Regions from separate parts of the Rhizobium sp. SU303 genome, predicted to be linked through region 1. Evidence: predicted binding sites of a transcription regulator. Region 1 holds the regulator's gene; the other holds the start of a gene.

Evidence for each region. Region 1 encodes PhoB, which activates phosphate uptake and scavenging genes when phosphate is short. Its sites were predicted from a motif close to TGTCATNNANCTGTCAT; they were not measured.
Region 2: phnF (phosphonate metabolism transcriptional regulator PhnF) is a predicted target of PhoB. The motif match lies at 4,404-4,420, and genes of this name have one in related genera.

The regions. Positions count from the first base shown of each region.
Region 1 covers NZ_CP088095.1:176,397-183,781, forward strand. The annotation lists gene pstA (phosphate ABC transporter permease PstA) at 1-219, shown strand, start outside; gene pstB (phosphate ABC transporter ATP-binding protein PstB) at 236-1,051, shown strand; gene phoU (phosphate signaling complex protein PhoU) at 1,096-1,809, shown strand; gene phoB (phosphate regulon transcriptional regulator PhoB) at 1,944-2,627, shown strand; gene RlegSU303_RS00900 (GcrA family cell cycle regulator) at 2,896-3,429, opposite strand; gene RlegSU303_RS00905 (aspartate aminotransferase family protein) at 3,850-5,049, shown strand; gene argF (ornithine carbamoyltransferase) at 5,092-6,006, shown strand; gene RlegSU303_RS00915 (Hsp33 family molecular chaperone) at 6,097-7,086, shown strand; gene apaG (Co2+/Mg2+ efflux protein ApaG) at 7,333-7,385, opposite strand, start outside.
Region 2 covers NZ_CP088095.1:4,808,258-4,815,642, forward strand. The annotation lists gene phnL (phosphonate C-P lyase system protein PhnL) at 1-468, opposite strand, end outside; gene phnK (phosphonate C-P lyase system protein PhnK) at 493-1,269, opposite strand; gene RlegSU303_RS23525 (alpha-D-ribose 1-methylphosphonate 5-phosphate C-P-lyase PhnJ) at 1,266-2,141, opposite strand; gene RlegSU303_RS23530 (carbon-phosphorus lyase complex subunit PhnI) at 2,138-3,244, opposite strand; gene phnH (phosphonate C-P lyase system protein PhnH) at 3,249-3,857, opposite strand; gene phnG (phosphonate C-P lyase system protein PhnG) at 3,857-4,333, opposite strand; gene phnF (phosphonate metabolism transcriptional regulator PhnF) at 4,453-5,190, shown strand; gene RlegSU303_RS23550 (2,3-bisphosphoglycerate-dependent phosphoglycerate mutase) at 5,230-5,865, opposite strand; gene dapB (4-hydroxy-tetrahydrodipicolinate reductase) at 5,887-6,711, opposite strand; gene RlegSU303_RS23560 (ABC transporter ATP-binding protein) at 6,727-7,385, opposite strand, start outside.

The DNA.
Region 1 (7,385 bases):
CTGCTCCTGATCGGCATGGTCGCCTTCGTCGCCAATGCGCCGACGACACCGCTCGATCCCTCGACGGCTCTGCCCGTACAGGTCTATATGTGGGCCAACGAGGCCGAACGTGCCTTCGTTGAGCGTACTTCGGGTGCCATCATCGTCCTGCTCCTGTTCCTGATCGTCATGAACATGGGCGCCATCCTCTTGCGTCGTCGCTTCGAGCGCCGCTGGTAAACGGAGTTACAAGATCATGAACATGTTGACGGAAGCTGCAGTTGAAAAGGCGCTGGATCAGAAGATGAGCAACGTCCCTTATAAGATGATCGGAAAGGATGTCTCGGTATACTACGGCGAGAAGCGCGCGCTTTTCGATGTGAACCTGAACGTCCGCGAAAACACCGTAACCGCTCTGATCGGCCCGTCCGGCTGCGGCAAGTCGACCTTCCTGCGGTGCCTCAACCGCATGAACGATACGATCGACGGCTGCCGCGTCACCGGCAAGATCACGCTTGATACCGACGATGTCTATGATCCCGATATTGACGTCGTCGAGCTTCGCGCCCGCGTCGGCATGGTCTTCCAGAAGCCGAACCCGTTCCCGAAGACGATCTATGAAAACGTCTCCTACGGCCCGCGCATCCATGGCCTTGCCAAGTCGAAGGCCGATCTCGACCAGATCGTCGAGACCAGCCTGCAGCGCGCCGGCCTCTGGAACGAGGTCAAGGACCGCGTGCATGAATCCGGCACCGGCCTGTCGGGCGGTCAGCAGCAGCGCCTCTGCATTGCGCGTGCCGTCGCCGTCAGCCCTGAAGTCATCCTGATGGACGAGCCCTGCTCGGCGCTCGATCCGATCGCCACCGCCAAGGTCGAGGAACTGATCCACGAGCTGCGCGAGAACTACACGATCGTCATCGTCACCCACTCCATGCAGCAGGCCGCGCGTGTCTCGCAGCGCACCGCCATGTTCCACCTCGGCAATCTCGTCGAGGAGAACGACACCGACAAGATGTTCACCAATCCCGACGATCCGCGCACCCAGGACTACATCATGGGTCGCTTCGGTTGATTTTGGCGACACCAAGCCTTCCCGTTATTCGAGGATAAAGCCCCATGGCATCGACACATATTTTTTCTGCCTACGATGATGATCTGAAGTTCCTGTCCAGGCGGATTTCCGAAATGGGCGGCCTGGCCGAGCAGATGGTCAGCGAAGCCGTCCGCGCCCTCGTCAACGGCGATACCGCACTGGCGCAGAAGGTCATATCCGACGATGTGATCCTCGATCACGCCGAACGCGAAATCGGCGACAAGGCGATCGTCACCATCGCCCGCCGTCAGCCGATGGCCTCGGACCTGCGTGAAATCATGGGTTCGATCCGCATCGCCGCCGATCTCGAACGCGTCGGCGACCTCGGCAAAAACACCGCCAAGCGCGTCATCGCCGTCCAAAGCACCGGCGTTCCCCGTAAGCTCGCCCGCGGCCTCGAGCATCTGTCCGAGCTGGCGCTCGTCCAGCTCAAGGAAGTACTCGATGTCTACACCAATCGTTCAGCCGACAAGGCGAATGCGATCCGTGAACGCGACAACGAGATCGACGCGATGTACACCTCGCTGTTCCGCGAACTTCTGACCTATATGATGGAAGATCCGCGCAACATCACCAGCTGCACGCATCTTCTCTTCTGCGCCAAGAATATCGAGCGCATCGGCGACCATGCCACCAACATCGCCGAGACGATCTTTTACATGACGACAGGCGCACAGCCGGAAGGCGATCGTCCGAAGGACGACAGCGCCAACACCGTCGGTGCGGTCACGGAATAACCGCCCGCACAATTAGTTGCGTGCGCGCCCGTCCGGGGCGCGCAAAGAGGTCGCAGCCAATTTCTGAATTTGCGCAGGATGAATTGCTTAAATCACCCCTGATTTAAGGATGATGCGCGAGGAGACCGACACGCATGATCCCGAGAGTTGCAGTTGTTGAAGACGAGGAAGCCCTCAGCGTGCTTCTTCGCTACAATCTCGAAGCGGAAGGCTTCGAGGTCGATACCATCCTTCGTGGCGACGAAGCCGAAATGAGGCTCCAGGAGCGCACGCCCGATCTTCTCATCCTCGATTGGATGCTGCCGGGCGTCTCCGGCATCGAGCTCTGCCGGCGCCTGCGCATGCGGCCGGAAACCGAGCGACTGCCGATCATCATGCTGACGGCGCGCGGCGAGGAGAGCGAGCGTGTCCGCGGATTGTCGACGGGTGCCGACGATTATGTCGTCAAGCCCTTCTCGACCCCCGAGCTCGTTGCCCGCGTCAAGGCGATGCTGCGCCGCGCGCGTCCCGAGGTGCTGTCGACGGTGCTGAAATGCGGCGATATCGAGCTCGACCGCGAAACCCATCGCGTCCATCGCAAGAGCCGCGAAGTCCGCCTCGGCCCCACCGAATTCCGCCTGCTGGAATTCCTGATGTCGTCGCCGGGCCGGGTCTTCTCCCGCTCGCAGCTTCTCGATGGCGTCTGGGGCCACGATATCTATGTCGACGAGCGCACCGTCGACGTCCATGTCGGGCGCCTGCGCAAGGCGCTGAATTTTTCCAACATGCAGGACGTCATCCGCACCGTCCGCGGCGCCGGTTATTCGATGGAAGCCTGAGGGCTTCCATCTGAGCCTGCTGACAAAACCCTGGCAGAACCTGCGACGTGATCCTCGGCCTTGTGCCGAGGATCTGCGCACGCCAAATTAAGCATTTGAAAATAAAGGATTTTTGGCAAAAGTAGTTGGGGTGGTCAGATGCTCGGCACAAGGCCGAGCATAACGGAGGAAACCTTACAAGCAATTCGGATGCCCGAGCGCTTCCATCCACGCGCATAAAAAAACGGGCCACTCGGCCCGTTTTCTGCATTCTGACGATGGTTGTCGTTCAGCTTGCCCGCGCTGCTGCCCGGCGGCGTTCGTTGACCGGCTGGTAGGCGAGCTTCTGGTGATAGCCGCAATAAGGCGAATTGTCGGGGGATTCGCAGCCGCAGAAATGGAAGTCGTCCTTCAGCGGATCGCCGACCGGCCACTTGCAGGTGCGTTCGGTCAGTTCCGTCAGGCCGAGGCGGCGCGAAATCGGCACGACCACGTTGCCTCTCGGCACGTATTCCATTTCCTCGATCGTTTCGATCTCGATCTCTTCCTTCAGCATCGTCGCGCCCTGCTGGCGGGTGACGGTGCGGGTCGTGATCCGGGAGGTGTAGTTCGGTGCGCGCGGCGCCGATGTGTTGCGCTTCGGCGTTCGCGCCGCAGTGTTGGTGCCGCCGGCCTTGGCACGGCCGGGAAGGCACAACCGGTGCACTTTGCCGATGACCGCGTTTCTGCTGACCCCGCCAAGCTGCGCAGCAATCTGGCTGGCGCTCAGTCCTTCGGCCCAAAGCTTCTTGAGTTTCTCGACCCGCTCGTCTGTCCAGTTCATGCCCTGTCTCCACCTTTTGCGTTGGTGATGGCAGAATCCCTCACCGTTGTCCCGGGAGCTCCGAAACAAGAAACGCTTGATCAATTTTGGTGACTAGTTCCGCCGCATGCAGTCTAGTAATTGATCTTTAACCTAGTGTGAGGCTGACTCCGTGACAAGAGTCGCATGAATCCGGATGAATCGAATTCGTAGTTTTCCCCAACTTGCTGCCCCTGCGTGGCATTTCTGCAATAATGCCTGTTGAAGACTGAAAACGCCGCTGTACACCTGTGCTGCATACGCTAAGGGCGCCGTTTTGTTGACATTGCAGCGCGAAAAGGAAATAGTGCCAGTCGCCGCCGCAAGGCGGCATTTTTAATTTTTCGGGCATGGTTTCCTTAGCCGGAGTCATTGCCCGCCAACTTTGATGGAGATCGCGCCATGGCTGAAGCCGCGCCGCTTTATGACACCTATTCTCGTGCCCCGCTGCGGTTCGAGCGAGGCGAGGGCGTATGGCTGATCACCGAGACTGGCGAGCGATATCTCGATTTCGGCGCCGGCGTCGCCGTCACGTCAGTCGGCCACAGCAATCCGCATGTGGTCGGCGCACTGAAGGAGCAGGCCGACAAGGTCTGGCACCTGTCGAACATCTATGAGATCCCCGGCCAGGAGCGTCTGGCAAAACGGCTGACGGACGCCACCTTCGCCGACAAGGTGTTCTTCACCAATTCGGGCGCCGAGGCGCTCGAATGCGCGATCAAGACGGCGCGCCGCTACCAGTTTTCCAAGGGCCATCCCGAGCGTTTCCATATCATCACCTTCGAAGGCGCCTTCCACGGACGGACGCTGGCGACGATCGCCGCCGGCGGCCAGGAAAAATATCTCGAAGGTTTCGGTCCCAAGGCGCCGGGTTTCGATCAGGTGGCTTTCGGCGACATCGAAGCGGTCCGCGCCGCGATCACCGAGGCGACCGCCGGCATCCTCATCGAGCCCGTGCAGGGCGAGGGCGGCGTCCGTCCTGCCACACCTGAGTTCATGAAGGCGCTTCGCCAGATCTGCGACGAGAACGGCCTGCTGTTGATCCTCGACGAGGTCCAGACCGGCGTCGGCCGCACCGGCAAGCTCTTCGCTCATGAATGGTCGGGCGTCACCCCCGACATCATGGCTGTTGCCAAGGGCATCGGCGGCGGTTTCCCGCTCGGCGCCTGCCTCGCAACCGCCGAGGCCGCCTCCGGCATGAAGGCCGGCACGCATGGCTCGACCTATGGCGGCAATCCGCTCGCCATGGCCGTCGGCAGCGCCGTGCTCGACATCATCCTTGCCGATGGCTTCCTCCAGCAGGTGCGCGACGTAGCACTGGTCTTCCGCCAGGGCCTCGCCTCGCTGAAGGATCGTTATCCCGATGTGATCGAAGATGTGCGCGGCGAGGGGCTGTTGCTCGGCATTAAGGCTGCCGTTCCCTCAGCCGAGCTGCTGCAGGCGATCCGCGCCGCCCATCTGCTCGGCGTGCCTGCCGGCGATAATGTCATCCGCCTTCTTCCGCCGCTCGTGGTCACCGCCGAGGAAGCCCGCGAGGGCCTTGCCCGCGTCGAACGCGCCGCCGAGAGCATTCGCGCCTCCAAGGTCAAGAAGACGGCTTGAAGAGATTGCCGCCTTCGGGCGCAGCACAGGTAAGAAGACGATATGAGCCCTAAACATTTCCTCGATCTTTCGGCGGTCACGTCAGCCGATCTCAGAACCATCATGAACGATGCGCTCGCCCGCAAGCAGGCCTTCAAGGCAGGCACGGGTGATAAACCGCTCGCCGGCAAGATGCTGGCGATGATCTTCGAGAAGCCGTCGACGCGCACCCGCGTCTCCTTCGATGTCGGTATGCGCCAGCTCGGCGGCGAAACGCTGTTCCTCTCGGGCACCGAGATGCAGCTCGGACGCGCCGAGACGATCGGCGACACCGCCAAGGTGCTGTCGCGCTATGTCGATGCGATCATGATCCGCACCACCGAGCATTCCAGGCTGCTGGAGCTTGCCCAGCATGCGACCGTGCCCGTGATCAATGCGCTGACGGATGACACCCATCCCTGCCAGATCATGGCCGATATCATGACCTTCGAAGAGCATCGCGGCCCGATCAAGGGCAAGACCATCGCCTGGACCGGCGACGGCAACAATGTGCTGCATTCGCTGGTCGAGGGTGCCGCGCGTTTCGGCTATCGCATGAACATGGCCGTGCCCCTTGGCTCGGAGCCAAAGGATCACTATCTGAACTGGGCCCGCAATGAGGGCGCCGAAATCATGCTTTACCATGATGCCGACCGTGCGGTCGCCGGCGTCGATTGCGTGGTGACCGATACCTGGGTCTCCATGAATCAGGAACATCGGGCCCGGGGTCACAATGTCTTCCAGCCTTATCAGGTCAACGCGGCCTTGATGGCGAAGGCCGGCAATGATGCATTGTTCATGCATTGCCTGCCCGCCCATCGCGGTGAGGAAGTGACGGATGATGTGATCGACGGTCCGCAATCCGTGGTCTTCGATGAAGCGGAAAACCGCCTTCATGCGCAGAAGTCGATTCTTGCTTGGTGCCTGGGCGCGATCTGAACCATAAACGGACGTCGCGAGTGAAAGATCGCGCGACCGCGTGAGCGAAGGGCACGCTGGCTCATCGCGCTGAAACTAGGAGTGAAAGCCATGGCAGAAGCTGCAGCCGCCCTCGGCCAGTTCGATTTCGCCGGCGATGACCATGTCGTCCCTTTCCAGGTGGAGGGGCTGGATGTGCGCGGCCGCGCCGTCCAGCTCGGCCCGATGCTCGACGCGATCCTCGAGCGTCATCATTATCCCGCACCCGTTGCCCGGCTGCTTGCCGAAGTCGTCGTGCTGACGGTGCTGCTCGGCACCTCGCTGAAGTTCGACGGCAAGTTCACGGTGCAGACCAAGGGCGACGGTCCAGTCGATCTTCTCGCCGATTTCTCGACACCGGAAAATGTCCGCGCCTACGCCCGTTTCGATCAGGCGCTGCTCAACAAGGCGATCGAGTCAGGCGAAACCGAGCCGGAGCAATTGCTCGGCAAGGGCATTCTCGCCTTCACCATCGACCAGGGCAAGTTCAGCCAGCCCTACCAGGGCATCGTTCCGCTCGACGGCACCACGCTGGAAGACATTGCCGGCGTCTATTTCCGCCAGTCGGAGCAGATCCCGACGCGCGTCCGTCTTGCCGCGGCCGAGCTCTTCGATCGTGACGATGCCGGCAAGCCGCGCCATCGCTGGCGGGCAGGCGGCCTCGTTGCCCAGTTCCTGCCGGAAGCGCCGGAGCGCATGCGCCAGCCGGATCTCCACGGCGGCGACGGCGACACCGGCAGCCGCCCGCATGGCGAGGACGATGCCTGGCTCGAAGCGCGTTCGCTGGTCGAGACCATCGATGCCGATGAACTCACCGATCCGCTGGTCGGCACCGAGCGGCTGCTGTTCCGCCTGTTCCACGAGCGCGGCGTGCGCGTCTACGAACCGCGCGCCGTTTTCGACCGCTGCAGCTGCTCGCGGGACAAGATCAAGGGCGTGCTGAAGGGCTTTTCGGCCGAGGAGATCGAGGCCAGCCAGGAAAACGGCGAAATCGCCGTCACCTGCGAATTCTGCTCGACCACCTACCGCTTCGAGCCGGCCGAGCTTCAGCCGGCCGAATAGGCGCGGTTTGCATTGATGGCTGCCCCTCACCCTAACCTTGCCGGGGTCGAGCCACTGGTCTCGACCCGTCCTGCGGACCCCCGTAAAAACGGGGCGAGGGGACGTGCCCTGCGAAAGGTTGGTGGGGAACGGAGAGGTCGCGGCATATTCCCTTCTCCCCGTAGGCGGGGAGAAGGTGGCGGCAGCCGGATGAGGGGCTGGCGTCGGCGATCTCTGGGCCTAGGCATCGTGCCGCCTGTGGCGTCGTCAGTTAAGCACGCGCAGAAGCCCAGGCGAATCCAGCGAGAAGGCGGGGATGT
Region 2 (7,385 bases), 380 kb from region 1:
GCCGCCGGAGAAGGTGGCGGGCGGAAGCTGCCAGAGCGTTTCCGGCAGATTGAGCCTGGCAAGCAGGGCGCCCGCCTTTTCCCGTGCCGTGACGGCGTCCTCGCCGCGTGCCACCAGCGGTTCGGCAACCACGTCGATCGCCGCGACGCGCGGCACGGTGCGCAGGAACTGGCTGACATAACCGAGCGTATTGCGGCGGACGTTAAGAATGGTGCGCGGATCGGTGGAAGCGAGATCGATGATGCGTCCGTCGTGACGAATGAGGATCTGGCCGGTGTCGACGGCATAATTGCCGTAGATCATCTTGAGCAGCGAGCTCTTTCCGATGCCTGATGGGCCGCCGAGGACGACGCATTCGCCCGATGCGACGGAGAAGGCGACATCGGAGACGACGGGCAGCTTGATGCCGTCGCGCAGGTGCATGGTGAAGCTCTTTGAGACTTCGGAAACGACGAGGGGCGTTGCCATATTCTTCTTCCTTGGTTTCGGGCCTCAGACCTGCAGGATCGAGGAGACGAGCAACTGGGTATAGGGTTCGCGCGGGTCGTCGAGCACGCGGTCGGTGAGCCCGTGTTCGATGACGTAGCCGTCCTTCATCACCATCATCCGGTGCGAGAGGAGGCGGGCGACGGCGAGATCGTGGGTGACGATGATGGCCGAGAGACCGAGATCGTTGACGAGGCCACGCACGAGGTCGAGCAGTCGCGCCTGCACCGAGACGTCGAGGCCGCCGGTCGGCTCGTCCATGAAGACGAGGCGCGGGCCGGTGACGAGGTTGCGAGCGATCTGCAATCGCTGGCGCATGCCGCCGGAAAAGGCGCGCGGCTGGTCGTCTATGCGGTCGGCGTCGATCTCGACGCGTTCGAGCCAGTCGATCGCCGAGGCACGGATCTTGCCATAGTGCCGGTCGCCGATCGCCATCAGCCGTTCGCCGACATTGGCGCCGGCAGAGACCGTCATGCGCAGGCCGTCGGCCGGGTTCTGATGCACGAAGCCCCAGTCGGTGCGCATCAGGAAGCGCCGCTCGGCCTCGTTCATGCGATAGAGGTCGCGGTAGCTGCCGTCGCGCATGTGATATTCGACGCTGCCGGTGCTCGGCAGCAGCCGAGTGGAGAGGCAGTTGAGCAGCGTCGTCTTGCCGGAGCCGGATTCACCGACGATGGCGAGCACTTCGCCGGGCCAGAGCTCGAAGGAGACGTCGCGGCAGCCGATACGGTTGCCGTAGAATTTCGAAACGTCACGGACTTTGAGAAGCGGAGTATCGCTCATTCTGCAGCCTCCCGGGCCAGCATTTCGCCGGCATATCCGTGCGCGCGGCGGTCTTCGCAATAATCGGTGTCGGAGCAGACGAACATGCGCCCACCCTTGTCGTCGAGAACCACTTCGTCGAGATAGACTTCCTCGGCGCCGCAAAGGGCGCAGGGTTTGTCGAAGCGCTGGATATCGAAAGGGTAATCCTCGAAGTCCAGGCTGACGACGTTGGTATAGGGCGGAACCGCATAGATGCGCTTCTCGCGTCCGGCGCCGAAGAGCTGCAGCGCGTCCGACATATGCATCTTCGGATTGTCGAATTTCGGCGTCGGCGACGGGTCCATGACATAGCGGCCATGGACCTTCACCGGATAGGCATAAGTCCGCGAGATGCGGCCGTTATGGGCGATGTCCTCGTAGAGCTTCACATGCATGAGGCCGTATTCTTCGAGCGCATGCATCTTGCGGGTCTCGGTCTCGCGCGGCTCGAGGAAGCGCAGCGGCTCGGGGATCGGCACCTGGTAGACGAGCACCTGGCCCGCCTCGAGCTTTTCCTCGGGAATGCGGTGGCGCGTCTGGATGATCGTCGCATCCTTGGTATGCGTCGTCACCGCGACATTGGCGACCTTCTGGAAGAAGGCGCGGATGGAAACGGCGTTGGTCGTGTCGTCGGCACCCTGGTCGATGACCTTCAGCACGTCGTCCGGTCCGATGATCGAGGCCGTCACCTGCACGCCGCCGGTGCCCCAGCCATAGGGCATCGGCATTTCGCGCGAGGCGAAGGGCACCTGATAGCCGGGAATGGCGATTGCCTTCAGGATCGCCCGGCGGATCATCCGCTTGGTCTGTTCGTCGAGATAGGCGAAGTTGTAGCTGGCCAGATCGGTCATTCGGCGGCTTCCTTCATGTCTTCGCCACCGTTGCGGGCGGCTTCGAATTCGCGGCGCATGCGGCGGACGAGATCGAGTTCGGCCTGGAAGTCCACATAATGCGGAAGCTTCAGGTGCTCGACGAAGCCCGTCGCCTGGACGTTGTCGGAGTGCGAGATGACGAATTCCTCGTCCTGTGCCGGTGCGGTGATATCCTCGCCGAGCTCTTCGGCGCGAAGCGCCCGGTCCACCAGCGACATCGCCATCGCCTTGCGCTCGCTCTGGCCGAAGACCAGGCCGTACCCGCGGGTAAATTGCGGCGGCGCCTTGGCCGAACCCTTGAACTGGTTGACCATCTGGCATTCGGTGATCTGGATGGTGCCGAGCGAGACGGCGAAACCGAGTTCCGGCACGTCGAATTCCACCTCGACGTCGCCGATGCGGATTTCACCGGTGAACGGGTGATTGCGGCCATAGCCGCGCTGAGTGGAATAACCGAGCGCCAGCAGGAAGCCCTCGTCGCCGCGGGCAAGCGCCTGCAGGCGCAGGTCGCGGGTCATCGGGAATTCCATCGGCTCGCGGGTCAAATCGCCGATCTCGTGATCTTCCGGCATGTCGCCGTCGGCCTCGATCAGGCCTTCCTCGCCGAGGATCTCGGAGACGAGCATGACGCGGCCGGTTTCGGCGGCGCGTTGAGCGGGCGTCTCGACCGCCTCGTCCGAAAGCAGGGAGGGATCGAGCAGGCGGTGGGTATAGTCGAAGGTGGGGCCGAGAAGCTGGCCGCCCGGCAGATCCTTGTAGGTCGCCGAGATGCGGCGTTCGATCGTCATATCAGCCGTGTCGAGCGGCCTGGAATAGCCGAAACGCGGCAGCGTCGTGCGGTAGGCGCGCAGCAGGAAGATCGCCTCGATCATGTCGCCCCGCGATTGGCGGATGGCAAGGGCTGCGAGCGTACGGTCGAAAAGCGAGGCCTCGGCCATGACGCGGTCGACGGCGAGCGCCAGCTGCGCCACGATCTGTTCGATGCCGATCGCCGGCAGCGAACGGTCGCCGCGGCGGCGGTCGGCGAGCAGGCGGTGGGCATTGGCGATGGCGGTCTCGCCACCCTTGACGGCGACATACATGAGCTCAGATCTCCGTTACTGTGATCTTGGTGGTGCGCGGCAGGCAGAGGAAGCGTTTACCCGCCGTCAGCACGATGTCGACGCCGCGCGGAAAGAGCGCGCGGTTCTCGGTCCAGAGCCGCAGGAAGGTCTCCGGCAGGCCGATAGGCGCGATCTCCGCCACGCTCTGGATGCCGGGACCCATCAGCGCCAGCCTGCGGCCGCCCTCGAGTTCGGCGAGTTCGACGATGAGGGTCGTCGAGCGGTCGGGATATTCCTGCGTACCTGATGCAAAGAGGCCGAAGGAGGAAGGTGCGGTGCCGGCCTCGGTGAAGGCAAAGCGCGCTTCGGCTTTTTCGGTGGTCAACGGCGCGCCGGTATGGAAGCCGAGCCACTCCGGCACGGCGGATCTCGCCAGTCCCTGGGAAAGCCAGACGGGCGTGTCGTGGTCGCAAAGCGTCAGCGCGATCGTGCCGGCGGCGATGCCGAGCGGTGCCGGCGGAGCGACATCGGGCTGAACGGTCTGGATCGTGCCGGGGCGCGCCATGCCGTCCATCAGCATCTTGAAGACGCTCTGGGCATGGAAGACCGGCTCGGCAAAGCCGCCGGTCAGAGCTTCTGTCCTCAGGCCCATCAGTTGTCTCCCCGCACCATGGTGAAGAAATCGACGCGGGTTGCCGCCGTCTCGTCCGCCTTGCGGCGTTCGGCATCGGCGATCCGCTCGGCGATCGGTAAAAGCAGGGCCTGTTCGACGAAACCCTGCGTCGCCTCCTCCTGCCAGAGCGCGTCGAAGATCGCCGCAAGCCTGGCCTTTTCACGGTCGGTGCCGAGCGCCTGCGCATGGCCGACCGAGCCGGAGTCGAGCCGGACGGTCGCTCGCGTCACGGTCACTTCCCCCAGGTTGAAGGGAGCGCCGCCGCCGCCGATGCGTCCGCGCACCATCACCAGCCCGGTTTCCGGTCCGCGCACCGGATGGGCCACAGGCTTTTCCGGCAGCGCATCGAAGACTGCCAAGAGTTCGCTGCGCTCCGCCCGCGCCAGCAGATCGGCGGCGCGTTTGCGCCCGGATGCCGTCTGTGACGCAGCGTCTGTCCTGTCCGCTGATATCATCGCCGCTTCCCTTAAAATGTCTATTGATATAGACAACCATACAAGATACACTTAGCTCTAAATCGATGTCGTGACAAGCGTGTGACATCGTCGGCGTGAAATGGCAGGGCAGGGGTGGAATGGCGGGATTGAAGCAGGTGCAAAGGCAAACCGGCGTGGCGCTCTGGCGCCAGATCGCCGATCGGATTCGCGAGGCGATCAGCAACGGAGCCTATGACGAAACGGGAATGGTGCCGCCGGAAACCATGCTGGCGCTGCAATTCGGCGTCAACCGGCATACGGTGCGCAGCGCGCTGGCGGCGCTCGCCCAGGAGGGGATCGTCCGTGCGGTACAAGGCCGCGGCACGCTGATCGAGCGCAAGGAGCGGTTGAATTTCCCGATCACCCGGCGCACGCGTTTCACCGCCGGCATCGGCGATCAGGCGCGTGAAATGCGCGGCCTTCTGCTCGATGAGGCGAAGGAGGAGGCGAGTGCCGAGATCGCCCGCTGGCTGGGCCTGAAGCAAGGAGATCAGGTGATCCGCCTGGAAACATTGCGCCAGGCAGATAAGCGGCCGGTTTCAAGGGCGACGAGCTGGTTTCCCGCCAAGCGCTTTGCCGGTATCGGTGAGGCTTACCGGACGGGGGAATCGATCACCAAGGCTTTCGCCGAACTCGGCCTGCCGGATTACGTCCGGGCGACGACCGAGGTGACGGCAGCCCATGCCAGTGCAGCCGATATGGCCGACCTCGAACTCACCCCCGGCGCGATCCTGCTGATCGCCAAGGCGATGAATACCGATCTTGAGGGTGTGCCGGTGCAATATTCGATCAGCCGCTTCGCGGCCGACCGGGTACAGTTCACCATCGAAAATTGAGCGCCTTTCCCCGCCGAAGCGGGGAAAGATCAGCTGAGATCAATGTGCGCCCGACATGTCGCCGAGCACTTCCTTGGACGCGACAGTGGAATCCGCCTTCAGCGTGTAGACCATCGGCACGCCGGTCGCGAGGTTGAGGGCAAGCACGCCTTCGCGGCTGAGCTTGTCGAGCACCATCACCAGCGAGCGCAGCGAATTGCCGTGCGCGGCAACCAGCACCTTCTCGCCCCTGAGCACGCGCGGCAAGATCTCCGTGAGGTAGTAGGGCCAGACGCGGGCGCCGGTGTCACGCAGGCTTTCACCGCCGGGAGGCGGCACGTCATAGGAACGGCGCCAGATATGCACCTGTTCCTCGCCCCATTTGGCGCGCGCATCGTCCTTGTTGAGACCGGAGAGGTCGCCGTAGTCGCGCTCGTTCAGCGCCTGGTCGCGGATCGTCAGGAGATCGGGCTGGCCGACCTTGTCGAGGATGAGCTTCAGCGTGTGCTGCGCACGCACCAGCACCGAGGTGTAGGCGACGTCGAATTTGATCCCGTAGTCCGCGAGTGCGGCACCGCCTGCATTAGCTTCCTGGATACCGAGCTCGGTCAGATCGGGATCCTTCCAGCCGGTGAAGAGATTCTTCAGGTTCCAGTCACTCTGGCCGTGGCGAACGAGGACGAGGGTACCGCTCATGAATTTGCCTCCGTAGTATCGTTATGAGGAAGAGAGCCCGAGCACGTCGAGCATGGAATAGAGACCCGGCTTCTTGTCACGCGCCCAGAGCGCCGCCTTGATGGCGCCGCGCGCAAAGATCGAGCGGTCGGCCGCACTGTGCGACAGGGTGACGATTTCACCTTCTCCGGCAAAAAGCACGGAATGTTCGCCGATGACGGAGCCGCCGCGCAGCGTCGCAAAGCCGATCGTGCCCGCCTCGCGGGCGCCCGTATGGCCGTCGCGCACCCGGACCGATTTCGAGGCAAGATCGATGCCGCGCCCTTTTGCCGCGGCCTCGCCGAGGAGAAGGGCTGTGCCTGAAGGCGCGTCCACCTTGTGCTTGTGGTGCATTTCCAGGATCTCGATATCCCAGTCGACAGGATCAAGCGCACGCGCTGCCTGCTCTGCGAGCACGCCGAGCAGATTGACCCCGAGGCTCATATTGCCTGACTTGACGACGCGCGCATGGCGGGCCGCCGCGGCGATCTTGGCATTGTCGTCGGGTAAACAGCCCGTCGTGCCGATGATATGGACGATGCGGGCCTGCGCGGCGAGGCCTGAAAATTCCACCGTTGCGGCAGGCGAGGTGAAGTCGAGCACGCCTTCGGCATCGAGAAAAGCGTTGAGCGGATCGTCGCCGATGATGACACCGGTCGGGCCGAGACCGGCGATCTCGCCGGCATCCTTACCGACGAAGGGCGAGCCGGCGCGCTCGACCGCGGCATGCAGGCTCACGCCCTCGATGGAATGGATGAGCCGGATCAGCGTCTGCCCCATGCGTCCTGCTGCGCCGACCACCACCAGTTTCATCGCAGCATCGCTCATGTCAGTCTCACCAGGTCAGTTTGAATCGGAGGCCGAAGGCCTCTGCAGGTTGTTGAGGCGAGCGTAAAGACCGTCGCTGACCTTCGCAAGCGTCTCGTGATTGCCTTCCTCGACGACGCGGCCCTGCTGCATGACGACGATCTTGTCGGCGCGCACCACGGTCGAAAGCCGATGGGCGATGACGACGACGGTGCGTCCGCTCATCGCTTCGTCGAGCGCTTTCTGCACGGCCGCCTCGGATTCGGTGTCGAGGGCCGAGGTCGCCTCGTCGAGAAGCAGGATCGGCGCATTGCGCACCAAAGCGCGCGCGATCGATAGCCGCTGGCGCTGGCCGCCCGAAAGCGTCACGCCGTTTTCGCCGACCGGTGTCTCGTAACCTTGCGGCTGTGCCGAGATGAAGTCATGCGCATAGGCAAGCCGGGCGGCCTCTTCCACCTCGGCATCGGTCGCTTCCGGCCGGCCATAGCGTATATTGTCGCGGATCGTGCCCTCGAACAGATAGGGCTGCTGCGAGACATAGGCGAGCTGCTGACGCAGCGACTTCTTGGTGATGTGGGCGATGTCCTGTCCGTCGATCAGGATTTCGCCCTCGCGCGGATCGTAGAAGCGCGGAATGAGGCTGATCACGGTGGACTTGCCGGCGCCGGAGGGACCGACCAGCGCAGTGGTCGCGC